One region of the Lysobacter sp. H23M47 genome, then DNA from elsewhere that is predicted to be linked to it. Evidence: riboswitches for the same ligand, from Rfam matches in the RefSeq annotation. Region 1 holds a riboswitch; the other holds the start of a gene.
The links. Region 1 has a riboswitch for cobalamin ahead of INQ43_RS03630 (ribonucleoside-diphosphate reductase subunit alpha). Riboswitches for the same ligand answer to the same signal wherever they lie in the genome.
Positions count from the first base shown of each region.

Region 2: linked by a shared signal. The riboswitch ahead of btuB (TonB-dependent vitamin B12 receptor) and the one ahead of INQ43_RS03630 (ribonucleoside-diphosphate reductase subunit alpha) in region 1 are both predicted to bind cobalamin.

Region 1 covers NZ_CP063658.1:808,157-816,022, reverse strand. The annotation lists gene INQ43_RS03640 (HAD hydrolase-like protein) at 1-13, opposite strand, end outside; gene INQ43_RS03635 (phosphoglycerate kinase) at 40-1,215, opposite strand; cobalamin riboswitch at 1,350-1,561, shown strand; gene INQ43_RS03630 (ribonucleoside-diphosphate reductase subunit alpha) at 1,946-4,309, shown strand; gene INQ43_RS03625 (ribonucleotide-diphosphate reductase subunit beta) at 4,346-5,356, shown strand; gene INQ43_RS03620 (acyl-CoA thioesterase) at 5,643-6,035, shown strand; gene INQ43_RS03615 (group III truncated hemoglobin) at 6,091-6,495, opposite strand; gene azu (azurin) at 6,564-7,019, opposite strand; gene fdxA (ferredoxin FdxA) at 7,164-7,493, shown strand; gene gap (type I glyceraldehyde-3-phosphate dehydrogenase) at 7,630-7,866, opposite strand, start outside.
Region 2 covers NZ_CP063658.1:2,426,332-2,434,197, forward strand. The annotation lists gene INQ43_RS10955 (heavy metal translocating P-type ATPase) at 1-1,169, shown strand, start outside; gene ccoS (cbb3-type cytochrome oxidase assembly protein CcoS) at 1,166-1,438, shown strand; gene INQ43_RS10965 (sulfite exporter TauE/SafE family protein) at 1,441-2,169, shown strand; gene INQ43_RS10970 (helix-turn-helix domain-containing protein) at 2,225-3,001, opposite strand; gene queD (6-carboxytetrahydropterin synthase QueD) at 3,106-3,459, shown strand; gene INQ43_RS10980 (phasin family protein) at 3,603-4,040, shown strand; gene INQ43_RS10985 (GAF domain-containing protein) at 4,126-4,608, shown strand; gene INQ43_RS10990 (TfoX/Sxy family protein) at 4,605-4,958, shown strand; cobalamin riboswitch at 4,977-5,222, shown strand; gene btuB (TonB-dependent vitamin B12 receptor) at 5,354-7,237, shown strand; gene INQ43_RS11000 (hypothetical protein) at 7,479-7,866, shown strand, end outside.

The sequences.
Region 1 (7,866 bases):
CGTCGCCCGGCATATGGCTGGGGTGCGGCACCGGATCGCTCAGTTGCGCGCCTGCAGCGCGGTTACGGCCGGCAACTCCTTGCCTTCCAGGAACTCCAGGAACGCGCCGCCACCGGTGGAGATGTAGTCCACCCGATCGGCGATGCCGTACTTGTCGACTGCGGCCAGGGTGTCGCCGCCACCGGCGATGGAGAACGCCGCGCTGTCGGCAATCGCTTCGGCCAGCGTCTGCGTGCCGTGGCTGAAGGCCTCGAACTCGAACACGCCCACCGGGCCGTTCCAGACCACGGTGCCGGCCTTGGCGATCATCGCTGCGTAGCGCGCGGCGGTGTCGGGCCCAATATCGAGGATCATGTCGTCGGCGCCGACCGCGTCCACCGGCTTCACGGTGGCCGGGGCGTCGGCGGCGAAGGCCGGCGCAACCACGACGTCGCTGGGCAGCGGAATGTCCGCGCCGCGGGCCTTGGCGTCGTCGATGATCTGGCGGGCGGTGTCCAGCAGGTCCATCTCCACCAGCGACTTGCCAACCCCGTGGCCCATCGCGGCGATGAAGGTATTGGCGATGCCGCCGCCAACGATCAGCTGGTCGACCTTGCCGACCAGCGAGGACAGCAGTTCGAGCTTGGTGCTGACCTTGGAGCCGGCAACGATGGCCAGCAGCGGCCGCGCAGGTTCGTGCAGCGCCTTGCCCAGCGCGTCCAGCTCGGCCATCAGCAGTGGGCCACCGGCGGCGACTTTGGCCTGGCGGATCACGCCATGGGTGGATGCCTGCGCGCGATGGGCGGTACCGAAAGCGTCCATCACGAACACATCGCACAGCGCGGCATAGCGCTTGGCGAGCGCCTCGTCGTCGGCCTTCTCGCCGACGTTCATGCGGCAGTTTTCCAGCAGCACCATTTGGCCGGGGGCGACCTCGACGCCGTCCAGCCAGTCCTTGATCAGGGGCACATCCATGCCCAGCAGGTCCGACAGCCGCGCCGCCACCGGCGCCAGCGAATCCGCCTCGCTCCACTGGCCCTCGGTGGGACGACCGCGGTGGGACATCACCATTACCGCTGCGCCCTTCTCCAGCGCCAGGCGCAGGGTCGGCAGCGCGGCGGTGATGCGCTGGTCGGAGGTGATCGCACCGTTGTCATCGATCGGCACGTTGAGGTCCTCGCGGATCAGCACGCGCTTGCCGGCAAGGTCGAGGTCGGACATACGGAGGATGGACACGGAAGACTCCTGGCGCGATGGCCGGCTGGCGAAGGACGGCATTGTCGCGGGCCGGGGCGGCGATTGGAAGCGTGCTCGGATCGACTGATTCGTGCCCAAACCCCACATGTCGTGTTGACGGATCCAGTCGCCCCCACTATGTTGTGCCCGTCGGTGCCGACCTCGCGGTTGGCTTAAAACGGGAAGCCGGTGGGAATCCGGCGCTGCCCCGCAGCGGTAATTGGAAACGAACGTCGTCATTGCACTGGGGCGCCCTGCCCTGGGAAGCGACGACCAGTAGGTGGAAGGCCGGTCACGGCCATCCGCGTCCAGAGCCCGAAGACCTGCCGACAGCCGCGCGAAGCACACCGCGCGGTGACCGGCCTGCGAGTCTTCGGGGGAAGACGGCCGGTGTCGCCACACGTCCACGCGGCGGGTGGGAGCGCGTCGGATCGACGCCGCACGACACCGCGATCTCCTCACGAAAACCCGATGCCCGCGGGGGCATGGCCGCGCCGTCCGACGCCGCCTGTCCGCGGTGCCGGTGTCGTGGACTGCTTCCGCGCGTCGACCTTCGAGGGAAGGGCGACGACCGTGCGCCCTGCACCGGAGCTGTTCGATGACCCAGCCAGACCTCGCCACCGCACCCGCGGAGCCCGACACCCTCGCGGCGCCCAACGCCGACGTGGAGCCAACCGCCGCCCAGCCGGACGCCTCACCGGGCTTTTCGCTCACCCCGCCGGCCACTGCGATGAGCATGCAGGTGACCAAGCGCAACGGCGGCCGCGAGCCGGTGGACCTCAACAAGATCGTGCGCGCGGTTGCCCGCTGCAGCCAGGACCTCTACGCGGTCGACCCGATGCGCGTGGCCACCCGCACCATCTCCGGGCTGTACGACGGCGCGACCACGTCGGAGCTGGACGAACTGTCGATCCGCACCGCCGCCCTGCTCACCGCCGAGGAGCCCGAGTACGGACGGCTCGCCGCGCGCCTGCTTGCCGGCGTCATCGAGAAGGAGGTCGCGGCGATCGACATCAACGCGTTCTCGCAGTCCGTCCAGCGCGGCTTCGACCTGGGCCTGATCAACCAGCGCCTGATGGACTTCGTGCAGGCCAACGCGCGCAAGCTCAACGACGCGATCGACACCGGCCTCAACGCCCGTTTCGACTATTTCGGCATGCGCACTGTGTATGACCGCTACCTGCTGCGCCACCCCACGGCGCGCACCGTCATCGAAACGCCGCAGCAGTTCTTCCTGCGCATCGCCTGCGCGCTCAGCGAGGACGTTGCCGACGCGCTGGCGCTGTACCGTCGCATGGCCCAGCTGGACTACATCCCCAGCTCGCCGACCCTGTTCAACGCCGGCACCACCCACGAGCAGCTCTCCAGCTGCTTCCTGCTGGACTCGCCGGAGGATTCGCTGGAGGCGATCTACCGGCGCTACATGGACGTGGCCAAGCTGAGCAAGTTCAGCGGCGGGATCGGCCTGTCGTACAGCCGGGTGCGCTCGCGCGGCTCGCTGATCCGATCCACCAATGGCCTGAGCAACGGCATCGTGCCGTGGCTGAAAACGCTGGACGCCTCGGTGGCGGCGGTCAACCAGGGCGGCAAGCGCAAGGGCGCGGCGTGCGTTTACCTGGAGCCTTGGCACGCCGACGTGGAGGAGTTCCTGGAGCTGCGCGACAACACCGGCGAAGATGCCAGGCGCACCCACAACCTCAATCTGGCCAACTGGATCCCCGACGAATTCATGCGCCGGGTCGAGGCCGACGCGATGTGGTCGCTGTTCGATCCGGCCGTGCTGGCGCGCCACGGCACCCAGCTGACCGACCTGTTCGGCGAGGCCTTCGATCAGGCCTATCGCGTCGCCGAAGCGGCCGGGCTGGCGACGCGACAGGTCAAGGCACGCGACCTGTACACCCGCATGATCCGCACGCTGGCCCAGACCGGCAACGGCTGGATGAACTTCAAGGACAAGTCCAACCGCGCCTGCAACCAGACGCTGCGCGAGGGCAACGTGGTGCACCTGTCCAACCTGTGCACCGAGATCCTGGAGGTCACTTCGCAGGACGAGACGGCGGTCTGCAACCTGGGCTCGATCAACCTGGCCCACCACGTGCAGGACGGCAGCGCCGGCGACCTGGCCCGGTTCGACTTCGACAAGCTGGCCGAAACCGTGCGCCTGGCCGTGCGCCAGCTCGATCGCGTGATCGACCTGAACTTCTACCCCATCGACACCGCCCGCCACGCCAACCTGAAGTGGCGCCCGGTCGGACTGGGCGCGATGGGCCTGCAGGACGTGTTCTTCAAGCTGCGCCTGCCGTTTGATTCCGAGCCGGCCCGCGAGCTGTCGCAGCGCATCGCAGAGGAGATCTATTTCCACGCCCTGTCCGCCTCCTGCGAATTGGCCGTGGAGCAGACGCCGCACCCGTCCTTCGGCGACACCCGCGCCTCGGTCGGCGAGCTGCAGTTCGACGCGTGGAATGTTACGCCGTCCGATCCGGCGCGCTGGGACGAGCTGCGCGCGCGCATCCGCGAGCACGGCCTGCGCAACTCGCTACTGATCGCGATCGCGCCGACCGCAACGATCGCCTCGATCGCCGGCTGCTACGAGTGCATCGAGCCGCAGGTGTCCAACCTGTTCAAGCGCGAAACCCTGTCGGGCGACTTCCTGGTGATCAACAAGTACCTGGTCGAGGAGCTCAAGACGCTGGGCCTGTGGACGGCGGAGCTGCGCGACGCGGTGAAGATGGCCGACGGATCGATCCAGGGCATCACGGCGATCCCGGACACGCTGCGCCAGGTCTACCGCACTGCCTGGGAGCTGCCGATGCGCTCGCTGATCGACATGGCGGCCGACCGCGGCGCCTTCATCGACCAGAGCCAGTCGCTGAACCTGTTCATCGAGAGCCCGAACATCGGCCAGCTGGCGTCGATGTACATGTACGCCTGGAAGCAGGGCCTGAAGACGACCTACTACCTGCGCTCGCGGCCGGCGACCCGGATCGCCAAGTCCACCGTCAGCGCCCCGGCGCCCGCCTCCGCACCGACGCCAGACGCCGACGCGATCGCCTGCTCGCTGGAAAACCCCGAGAGCTGCGAGTCCTGCCAGTAGGCCAGGTCGCACCCTCCGCATCTGCAAGGAATCCGCATGACCACCCAACACCTGCTCGACCCCGGTTTCGACCTCACCCTGCGCCCGATGCGCTACCCGCAGTTCTACGCGATGTACCGCGATGCGATCCGCAACACCTGGACGGTGGAGGAAGTCGACTTCTCGCTGGACGTCAACGACCTGCGCGGCAAGCTCGGACCGGCCGAGCGCCATCTGGTCGAGCGACTGGTCGCGTTCTTCGCGACCGGCGATTCGATCGTCGCCAACAACCTGGTGCTCAACCTCTACCAGCACATCAACGCGCCCGAAGCGCGCATGTACCTCTCACGCCAGCTGTATGAGGAGGCGCTGCACGTGCAGTTCTACCTCACCCTGCTGGACACCTACCTGCCCGACGACAAGGCCCGCACGCAGGCGTTCGCCGCGGTGGAAAACATCCCCTCGATTTGTGCCAAGGCCGAGTTCTGCTTCAAGTGGATCGACTCCATCCAGGACCTCAAGCGCATCGAGACGCGTGCGCAGCGGCGCCAGTTCCTGCTCAACCTGATCTGCTTCGCCGCCTGCATCGAGGGCCTGTTCTTCTTCGGCGCCTTCGCCTACGTCTACTACCTGCGCTCGCGCGGGCTGCTGCACGGGCTGGCCTCGGGCACCAATTGGGTGTTCCGCGACGAGAGCTGCCACATGGAGTTCGCCTTCGAGGTCATCCGCACCGTACGCAAAGAGGAGCCGGACCTGTTCGACGAGGACCTGCAGAGCGATGTGGTGGAGATGCTCACCGAGGCGGTGGAGTGCGAGATGCAGTTCGCCAGCGACACGCTGTCCGGCGGCGTGGCCGGGCTTTCGCTGAAGGACATGCGCCAGTACCTGGAGTACTGCGCCGACCAGCGCCTGGGCCAGTTGGACATGCCGCGGCACTTTGGCGCGACCAATCCGTTCGGCTTCATGGCCCTGCAGGATGTGCAGGAAGTCACCAATTTTTTCGAACGTCGCGTCTCGGCCTATCAGGTCGGTGTTGAGGGCGAGGTGGCGTTCGACGCCGCATTTTGAGACTTCTGTCCATGCATTTCACAAACCTCATGCCAGAGTCATCGACAAGATCCACGAATGCGCGCGCCCCACGGATGGGGCCGGCATCGGCGACAGGGAGGCGCCGTCCGGCGAGGGAATGCCGGGACCGGCAGGGAGCCACGGGATGACAGGACGGTCATCGACAGGTGGCGGAGTCCACAGGGGGAGACGGACCGACCCGATCGGCGGCAGGGATGCCGCCAACCCTTCGCTCCCGGGTTCACAGCCCGGCGACTTCGCGACCAGGCCCGCCACCCAAGCGCGCATGACCGAGATCGTCTTCCCCGACCACACCAACCACCTGGGCACGCTGTTCGGCGGCCAGGCACTGGCCTGGATGGACAAGGCCGCCTTTATCGCTGCTTCACGCTACGCCCGCTGCACGGTGGTCACCGCCCGCTCCGAGCAGGTCGATTTCCATACCGCGGTCAACCAGGGCGCGCTGGTTCAACTGGTCGCCCGGATCGTGGCAACCGGACGCACGTCGCTGCAGGTCGAAGTGGAAATGCACAGCGAGGACCTGCACTCGGGGGAGGCGCTGCTGGCGACCCGGGGACGCTTCACGATGGTCGCGCTGAATGCCGAGGGCGAGCCCACGCCGGTGTCACCGCTGCTGTCTGCAGGCGGGGCGGACGCCACAACGTGCAGCAACCCGTGAGTCCGTCGCAGGGCCGCGTTTGCATTCCGGCCCTGTGGGACAGGGCGGGTGTGGCTCAGCCTCCGACGATCGGCAGCTCGAGTGATCGCACGCCTTCCTGCAGGCCCAGCCCGTACTTCAGGCTGCGGCCGATGCGTTTGGCGTACTCGTGGACCAGGGCGGCATGTTCGGCGTCGAGGACTTCATCCGCGGTTTCGCGCCACAGCGCCAGCCACTCGTCGAAATGGCCCGCGTGGATGTCATGCCCGCGGTGCTGCGCCATCGGATTGCCGCGGTAGCTGCGCGTGCCCAGCGCAACCGACGACCAGAACGAGGTCAGCAGTTGCTTATGGGCCGGCCAGTCGTCGACGGCGGCGTTGAAGACCGGCCCCAGTGTCGGGTGGACCTGGATCCGGTCGTAGAAGCGATCGACCAGATCGGACAACTGCTGCTCGGTAAGTTGGGTGGTTTCGCGTGACATGAGCGGAGCCTGGATCCCGGAAACGGAAAAGGGCGACCGCCACGGCCGCCCTCCTTACAGATGGTGGCTTACTTGGCCAGAGTCAAGGTGCCCTTCATCAGGGCGGCGTGGCCGGGGAAGGAGCAGAAGTAGGTGTAGTCCTCGCCCGCCTTGAGCTTTGCCACCGGGATGGTGACGGAGGTGGACTCGCCGCCGCCAATCAGCTTGCTGGCGGCGATCACGCGCGAATCGCCGGCCTTGACGTAGTTGGCGTCGGCGCCGGCCTTCATGCCGTCGGCGTTGATGCCATTGACGTCAGCCGGCTTGCTGAGCACGAAGTTGTGGCCCATCACGTTCTTGGGCAGCTTGCCGACATGCTTCAGGGTGACCTTGAACTCCTTGCACGACGCGGGCACTTCCAGGGTCTTGGTCGTGAACTGCATCGCGTCGGTGCTGTCGACCGTGGCGGCGCAGTCGGCGGCCATCGCCGGGAGGGCGAACACGCCGGCAACGGCAAACAGGGCAACAGCGGAAAGCTTGCGGATCATTGGTACTGACTCCATATGGTGGGGTGATGGCGACAATTGTCCGCACGCGGCCTCACCCTCGCCTTGATCCATGTCAGGGGCAGCGATGTTCGATCCGCGAGACAATGGCCCTGCCGGAAGCAATACGATTGGAATAGTCCCATGACCCACGTCGTTACTGAAAACTGCATCAACTGCAAACACACCGATTGCGTCGAGGTATGCCCGGTCGATTGTTTCCACGAGGGACCGAACTTCCTCGTCATCGACCCGGATGAATGCATCGACTGCACCCTCTGCGTTGATGAATGCCCCGTCGGCGCGATCTATCCCGAGGATGACGTGCCACTCGGCCAGGAGCACTTCCTCGCCATCAACGCCGAACTGGCGCCGCTGTGGCCGGTGATCGACCGCAAGAAAGAGCCGCTGGAGGATGCCGAGAAGTGGGATGGCGTCCCCAACAAGCTCCCGTTGCTGAAGCGCGAGTGGTAGTCGCAAAAAACCGCTGGGTGCCGCCGCGTCGCGCCGGACTCCGAGTACAGGGGTCTGCGCGCAGGATTTTGCAGGCACAATAAAAAGCCGGGCGCGATGCCCGGCTTTTTATTTCAGAAAACGGCTGTGCGGCGGCTTACTTCGCTACCACCTTGACCATCTCCAGACACTTGTTCGAGTAGCCCCACTCGTTGTCGTACCAGGCGACCAGCTTGACGAAGGTGTCGTCCATCGCGATGCCAGCGCCGGCATCGAAGATGGAGGTGCGGGTGTCGCCACGGAAATCGGTGGCGACGACCATGTCGGTCGTGTAGCCCAGGATGCCCTTCAGCGCGCCTTCGGACTGCGACTTCATCTCCGCGCAGATCTCCTC
Region 2 (7,866 bases), 1.2 Mb from region 1:
GCACCGCCGAGCGTATCGCCCACTATTTCGTCAGTGGTCTGTTGCTGGCAACGGTCGCGGTGTACTTCGGCTGGCGCGCCTACGACCCGTCGCGCGCCTTCGAGGTCACCCTGGCGCTGCTGGTGATCAGCTGCCCGTGCGCGTTGTCCCTTGCCGTGCCCGCGGCGCTGGCGGCGGCGCACGGCGCGCTCGCCCGGCTTGGCGTGCTGGCGGTGCGCGAGAATGCCCTGGACCGGCTGGGCGACGCCACCGACATCGTGTTCGACAAGACCGGCACCCTCAGCGACGGCAAGCCCGCGCTGGCGGCGGTGGAGGTGTCGAGCGATCTGGATCGCAGCCAGGTGCTGCGCATCGCCGCGGCGCTGGAGCGCGACAGTGGCCATCCGATCGCGCGGGCGTTTGCGCGCGTGGAGGACGCTCCCCTGGCCCGCGATGTCCGCGCCGTTCCGGGCCAGGGCATCGAGGGTGTGGTCGACGGCCGGTTGTGGCGTCTGGGGCAGGCGGGTTTTGCGGCCGGTGCCAGCGACGACGGTTGGCTCTGGCTGGGTGACGGGGCGCGGGCAGTGGCCCGTTTCCAGCTGGCCGAATCGGAGCGCGCCGATGCACGCGTCGCGGTGGCGTCGCTGCGTGAATTGGGACTGTCGGTCCACCTGTCCAGCGGCGACGCCGCCCGCGCGGTGGAGCGCTTCGCCCACCAGGTTGGCATCGAGGACGCGCATGCGCGGCAGAGCCCGGAGGACAAGCTCGCCTACGCCCGCGCGTTGCAGGCCCAGGGACGCATCGTGGCGATGATCGGCGACGGCCTCAACGACGCGCCCGTGCTCGCCGGCGCGGATGTCTCGCTGGCGATTGGGGAAGGCGCCGCGCTGGCCCAACGCGCCGCCGACCTGGTCCTGACCGGCTCCTCGCTGTCACGCATCCCGGAGGCCATTTCGGTGGCCCGGCGGACGCGACGGATCATCCACCAGAACATCGGCTGGGCAATAGGCTACAACGTGCTCGCCCTGCCGCTGGCGGCTGCGGGCATGGTCACGCCCTGGATCGCCGCGCTGGGCATGGCGGTGTCCTCCCTGATCGTGACCGCAAACGCACTGCGCCTGACCCGCGCGCCGGCCGCCGCGCCGACGCTGCCCCGCTCGCGACTGACGGCCGCGGAGGGTCGATCATGAATATCCTGCTGTTCCTGATTCCCGTCAGCATGCTCGGCCTGGGTCTCGCGCTGTGGGCCTTCATATGGGCGGTCAAGCGCGGTCAGTTCGAGGACATGGATACCCCTGCGCTGGATATCCTGCGTGAGGACGAGCACGACCGCCCGGTGCTTGATCCGCGGGCCAGCAAGGTTGATCCGCCCGGCGCGGAGACCTCGCCTGCCGCGCCAGCGCCGGCGACCGGTCACGGCGCCGAAGTGGATGCACGCCCGCAGGGCCGGAACGACTGACGATGCCGCTGGACTGGCTGACGCTGGGCGCCGCCCTCCTGACCGGGCTGATGGGCGGCGTGCATTGCGCCGCGATGTGCGGTGGCATCGCCACGGGCTTCTCGGCGATGGGACCGCGGGCGAGCTGGAAATACGCGGTCGAACCGAACCTGGGCCGCGTCCTCGGCTACACCCTGGCCGGTGCGCTGGTCGGTGGCTTCGGCCACGGCATCCTGGATCTGGCGCGGCTGGACTGGCTCGCGATGGCGCTACGCGCCGGGGTTGGCCTGGTGCTGGTGGTGGTGGCCATCCGCCTGCTGGATCGCAAGGGGCGCCTGGCATTCCTGTCAGGCCCGGGCACCGGCAAGTTATGGGCGACGTTGCGGCCCCTGCAGCGCCGCCTTTTGCCGGCCAACACCAGTGCCAAGCGGATCGGCCTGGGCATGCTGTGGGGCTGGATGCCGTGCGGCCTGAGCACCACCATGCTCGCCGCGGCATGGCTGCAGGCCGACGCGCGCAACGGCGCGCTGACGATGGCCGCCTTCGGCCTGGGCACACTGCCGCTGATGGTCTCGCTGACCTGGTCGGGCGCGCGCCTGGGCCAGCGTCTACAGCGCGGTGGATGGCGCCTGGGCGCCGGCCTGCTCGTGCTTGCCGCCGGCCTGCTCACCATCGCCTCGCCCTGGTTGATGCAGGTGCCGGCGCTGCACGGACTGCTGAGCGCGCTGGGCTGCCTGCCGCGCACCGTGTAGCTATCCGGGACAACGCCCACGCGCAATGCCCGCGCGACGGGGTGGTGCAGTCGATTCAGCCCGTCGCGCCGCGCTTCACCGCACACGGCAGCTCCCCACCCTGCGCCAGTCGCTGCAGCTCCACGGCGTCGAGGATTTCCACCTTGCGCCCGACCACGGCAATCACGCCATCGTCCTGCAGCCGGCTGAAGCCACGGCTGACCGTTTCCAGCGCCAGTCCGAGGAAGTGGGCGATGTCCTCGCGGCTCATCGGCAGCCGGAACTGGGTGGCCGATTCGCCGATGTTGCGCAGCCGCTCGCACAGGCCGACCAGGAACAGCGCAATGCGCTCGTTGGCCTGGCGCCTGACCAGCATCTGCAGATGATCCTGATCACGCGCCATGCTGTGGCCGATGACCCGCATCAACTGCTGCTGCAGACCTGGCACCTGGGCAGCCACGGCAGTCAACTGCTCGAACGGCACCTCGCACACATTGGCCGCGGTCAGGGCCACCGCGTCGCAGCGGTGGACCCCCTCGCCCAGCGCATCCAGACCGATCAGCTCGCCGGCGATATGGAAGCCGACGACCTGCGCATCGCCCTCCGCGCTGGTGCTGACGGTCTTGAAGGCCCCATTGCGGGCGACGTACACCGCGCCGAGCCGGTCGCCGGCGCGGAACAGCAGTTCGCCGCGCCCGACGGGGCGCCGGCGTTTCACGATTTCGTCCAGTTGCTGCAGGTCGGTGGCACCGATTCCTGCCGGCAGACAGAGCTGTCGCAGTGAACACTGGGCGCAACCGTGGCGCAGCGAGGCCAGGTCGATGACCGGCGTCGGCTTGGATTGGGTTTCCATGTCCCTCCATCTTGCCACCACACCACGCTGGCGACGAATCGCCAGGGCTGCTGATTCAGCTCGTGGCACCGGGCGCGCCACGCCGTGCCGATACAATGGGGACCATGAACATCTTCAAGAGTTTCACCCTCGAGGCGGCGCACCGCCTGCCCAACGTGCCGGAAGGCCACAAGTGCGCGCGCCTGCACGGCCACTCGTTCCGTATCGAGGTCCACGTGGAAGGCGAGCCCGGGGAGCACACCGGCTGGATCATGGATTTCTCCGACATCAAGGCCGCGTTCCAGCCGCTCTATGACCAGCTTGACCACCACTACCTCAACGAGGTGCCGGGGCTGGAGAACCCGACCAGCGAGCGTCTTGCGCTGTGGATCTGGGACCGCCTGAAGCCGGCACTGCCCTTGCTCAGTGAAGTGGTCGTGAATGAGACCTGCACCTCGGGCTGTCGTTACCGCGGCTGACCGCTCCTGCGTGTTCGCCGACACCCGCTGAAACCCTTGCTGAACGGACCTGAACGCTATATGTTGCATCGCACCATAAGGCGCGATATGCTGCAACGCACAAATCGACAAACCTCTTGTCGAGATCAGCAGGAGAGTCCGTCATGTACACCCAGTTCAACGAGCAGTTTGCCGCCGCTACCCGCGAATTCGCCGATGCTGCCGCCCAGGTCAATCGCCTGGCGATCGAGAGCACCGAGTCGATCTTCGCCCTGCAGCTGGCCGCCATCCAGGACCGCGCCAACGCCACGTTCGCCTTCCTCGGCGAAGCCGCCGAAGTGCGTGATGCCGATGGCATGAAGAACATCTGGCCCAAGGGCGTGCAGGTTGCGCGCGAGAACCTCGAGCGCGGCGTCGCCGTCACCCAGAAGGTGATGGAGCACAGCAGCAAGGCCAACGAGCAGATCGCCGACATCAGCAAGTCGCAGCTTGCCTCGGCCGCCAAGACCGCCCAGTCCAGCGCCGAGCAGGTCGCCAATGCGGTCAACGAGAAGACCCAGTCGTTCGCCAAGAACGCGAGCAAGGCATCCAAGGCCAAGTAAGACTGGCCTCTTTTCCGCCCCGGCGGGAAGACAGACCCGGAAGCGCAAGCCTCCGGGTTTTTTATTGTCAGCTAGACTGGCGGCCATGTTCACAGCCACCACGCTTTCCGGCAGCAAGCCGGAGCAATACGCCGAACTGGCGTCGCAGGCGCGATCCCTGCTCGCCGGCGAACGCGACCGTATTGCCAACGCCGCCAACCTGTCCGCGCTGGTCTATCACGCGCTGCCCGCGCTGAACTGGGTCGGGTTCTATTTCCATGACGGGAACGAACTCGTGGTCGGGCCGTTCCAGGGCCAGCCGGCATGCGTTCGCATTCCGCTGAACAAGGGCGTTTGCGGCGCCGCGGCAAGCACCCGGCAGACCCAGCGCGTTGCCGACGTCGACGCCTTCCCCGGTCATATCGCCTGCGACTCCGCGTCGCGCTCCGAGGTCGTCGTTCCGCTGGTCGCGGGTGGCGAGTTGATTGGCGTGTTCGATATCGACAGCCCCGAACTCAACCGCTTCGACGCCGATGACCAGCACGGGCTGGAGACGCTCGCCGCCGTGTTCGTGGACTCGCTGGCTTGAAGGACAAGCTGCGCAACATCGGGCCCAAATCCGCTGCGTGGCTGCACCAGGTCGGCTTGCGCACGCGCGGGGACCTGGTGGAAGCCGGCCCCGTCGAGGCCTTCATGCGGGTCAAGCGCGCCGGCTTCCGGCCCACGCTCAACCTGCTTTATTCGATCGAAGGCGCGCTCCAGGATTGCCACTGGCAGGACGTGTCCCAGGAGCGTCGCAGCGAACTGGTGGCTGCCGCGGAAGCCGCCATCGACGAGCTGCCACCGCCGCGCCATGCGCCCCCCGCAGGACCGGTCACCACCACCGTGCTGACCGCCGACACCGTCGCGCCGCGCCCGGACGATCACGAATCCGACTGAGTGCCGGCTCGATGGCGTACAATGCGCCCGCTTCGAGGTGACCTCACGGCGTCATGCCAACGGGTTGAAACGGGAAGCCGGTGACGTCGCCAAAGCGGCCATGCCGGCACTGCCCCCGCAACGGTAAGCGAGGGGATCGGCCACATTGGCAGGTCCCGTCACGGCTCACCGCCACTGTGCTCCGGCATGGGAAGGCGCCGTGGTTGGTGTCGTGGTTCTGACGCCCCGCAAGTCCGGAGACCGGCCACGAAGTCGACTGGTTGCGATGCGGAGGGCATGGCGGCGGCGAGATTGCGCCCTGCGCCCGCCTGCTGCCCGGTTCCCGCGTTGCGACTCCCGCAATGCAACGCATCGCCACCCCGGGGACGGAGGGGCATGCGCAAGGAGAACCACCCATGCGATCCACCCCCACCCCGCTTGCCGCAGCCGTTGCGGCCGGCCTGGCCGTAGCGGCATTTGCCACCGCCGCCAACGCAGCACCCTCGCCCGGACCGCTGATGCAGGCGACCGACCTGGACCAGGTCGTGGTCACCGCGACCCGCACTGCAAATCCGGTTGCCGATGTCCTGGCACCGGTGGAAGTCATCGACCGCGAGGCCATTGAACGCAGCCAGGCCAAATCAGTTCCCGACCTGCTGCGCGGCCGCGCGGGCATCTCGATCTCCAACCAGGGCGGCGCGGGCAAACTCACCAGCCTGTTCCTGCGCGGCGCCGATTCGGACCACACCGTGGTGCTGGTGGATGGCGTGCGCATCGGCTCCTCGACGTCGGGACTTGCGGCATGGCAGAACCTGCCGATCGAGCTGATCGAGCGCATCGAGATCGTGCGTGGGCCGCGCTCCAGCCTGTACGGCGCCGACGCGATCGGCGGCGTCATCCAGATCTTTACCCGCCGCGACGGCGACGGCGGCTTCGCCCCACGCATGCACGTGGGTGGCGGCAGCAACGGCGCCCACGAGTTCGGTACCGGATTTGGCGGGCGTACCGAACGCAGCTGGTTCGGCGCGGACTACGCCTTCCAGCGCACCGAGGGTTTCAATGCCTGCGACCCCGCGCCCAGCCCGTTCGGTGGCTGCGGCCTTGCGGCGCCCGAGCCTGACAAGGACGGCTACATCCAGAATGCGATCTCGCTGCGCGGCGGCTACGACTTCAACGACGCCTGGCAGCTGCAACTGCACGCCATGCGCAGCGAAGGGGAGAACGAGTACGACGGCGACTACACCAACTACGCCGAGACCGTGCAGCAGGTCGTCGGCGGCAACCTGTCGTGGCAGGCCAGCGAGCGCGCGAAGCTGAGCCTGACCGCCGGCCGCAACGTCGACTCCTCCGACCAGTACAAGGACGAGGCCTTCATGGGCGGCTTCAGCACCGATCGCGACAGCGCGACGCTGCAGGCCGACCTGACCCTCGCCCCCGCCCACGTGCTCACGCTGGGCGCGGACTGGTCGCGTGACCAGGTCTCCGGCGACACTGCCTACGAGGTCGATTCGCGGTCAAACCGCGCCGCCTTCGCCCACGTCCAGTCCCGCCTCGGCGCACATCGCCTGGAGGCCAGCGTGCGCCGCGATGACAATGACCAGTTCGGCGGCCACACCACCGGCGGCCTGGGCTGGGGCATGGACATCGCCGGCGGTTGGCGCATCAAGGCTGGCTGGGGCACCGCGTTCAAGGCGCCCAACTTCCTCGATCTCTACTACCCCTACTTCGGCAACCCCGACCTGGTGCCCGAGGAGTCGGAGACCGCCGAGATCGGCCTGGGCTGGAGCGGGCACGGCTGGAACGTGGACCTGGATGCGTTCCACACCAGGGTCGACAACCTGATCGCGTTCGACGGCGCCATCGGTCTGCCCGGCAACGTGGACCGCGCGCGCATGCGTGGCGCCGAGCTGGGCGTCCGCGGCGAGGTCGCCGAGTGGAAGGTCGATGCCAGCTTCAGCGTCGTCGATACCGAGAACCGCAGCGGCGGCTTCCAGGACGGCAACGAGTTGCCGCGCCGTGCCGGCAAGAGCGCGCGCGCATCGCTGGACCGCGCATTCGGCGGCTTGCGCCTCGGCCTGACCGGCATCGCGGAAGCCTCGCGCCACGACGATGTCGCCAACACCGTGCCACTTCCCGGCTATGCCACCCTCGACCTGCGCGCCGAGTACGCGCTCACCAATGCGCTGAGCGTGCAGGCCAAACTGGCCAATGCGTTCGATCGCGACTACCGCACCGCCGCCTACTACCACCAGGCCGGTCGCGAATGGCACCTGACCCTGCGTTGGACGCCGCGCCAGTAAGTACCCAGGCGCTGCGACTCGAACGCTGCTGCGACAGTGGAACCGGCGGAATATCCCGCCGGCTTCTTTTTGTGGGCACCGACGGCGCTCGAGCCTTGGTTGCGCCGTGGGGATGCGGATGCCCTATGCTGCAGGTTCACAACGTGTCGGGCGCACCGCAACAGGCGTCGACGCGTTCAACAGGCGGCAACGCATGACGATCGATTAGCCGGTCGTCGCCAAGCCTGCCCGGCGGGATCAAGTGCCTCATTCCAATCCGTGGTTGTCGCAGACCTTATCCGCAAGGGTCGGGGAAAGTGCGGACCCGGCACGCGTTGCGGATGTCCTGATTTCGATACTGCGCGAGATCGAGGCCACAATGTCGCCGACACTGGATGCACACGGCGTATTGCTGCTGATCCGCCGCAGCTTTTACCTGACCCCCTCGCTACGCCCCATTCTGGCGCGCACCCCGGCAGGTCCACAGATGGATGCAGACGCACACTTCGACGCTCTGCGCGACATGCTCGCCCACCAAAGCCATGCCGACGCGCTCACCGTCGGCGAGGCGCTGCTGCAAACCTTCTACGACCTGATCGTCACCCTGGTGGGGCTCCCGCTCACCGAGCAATTGCTTCGTTCCGTGTGGG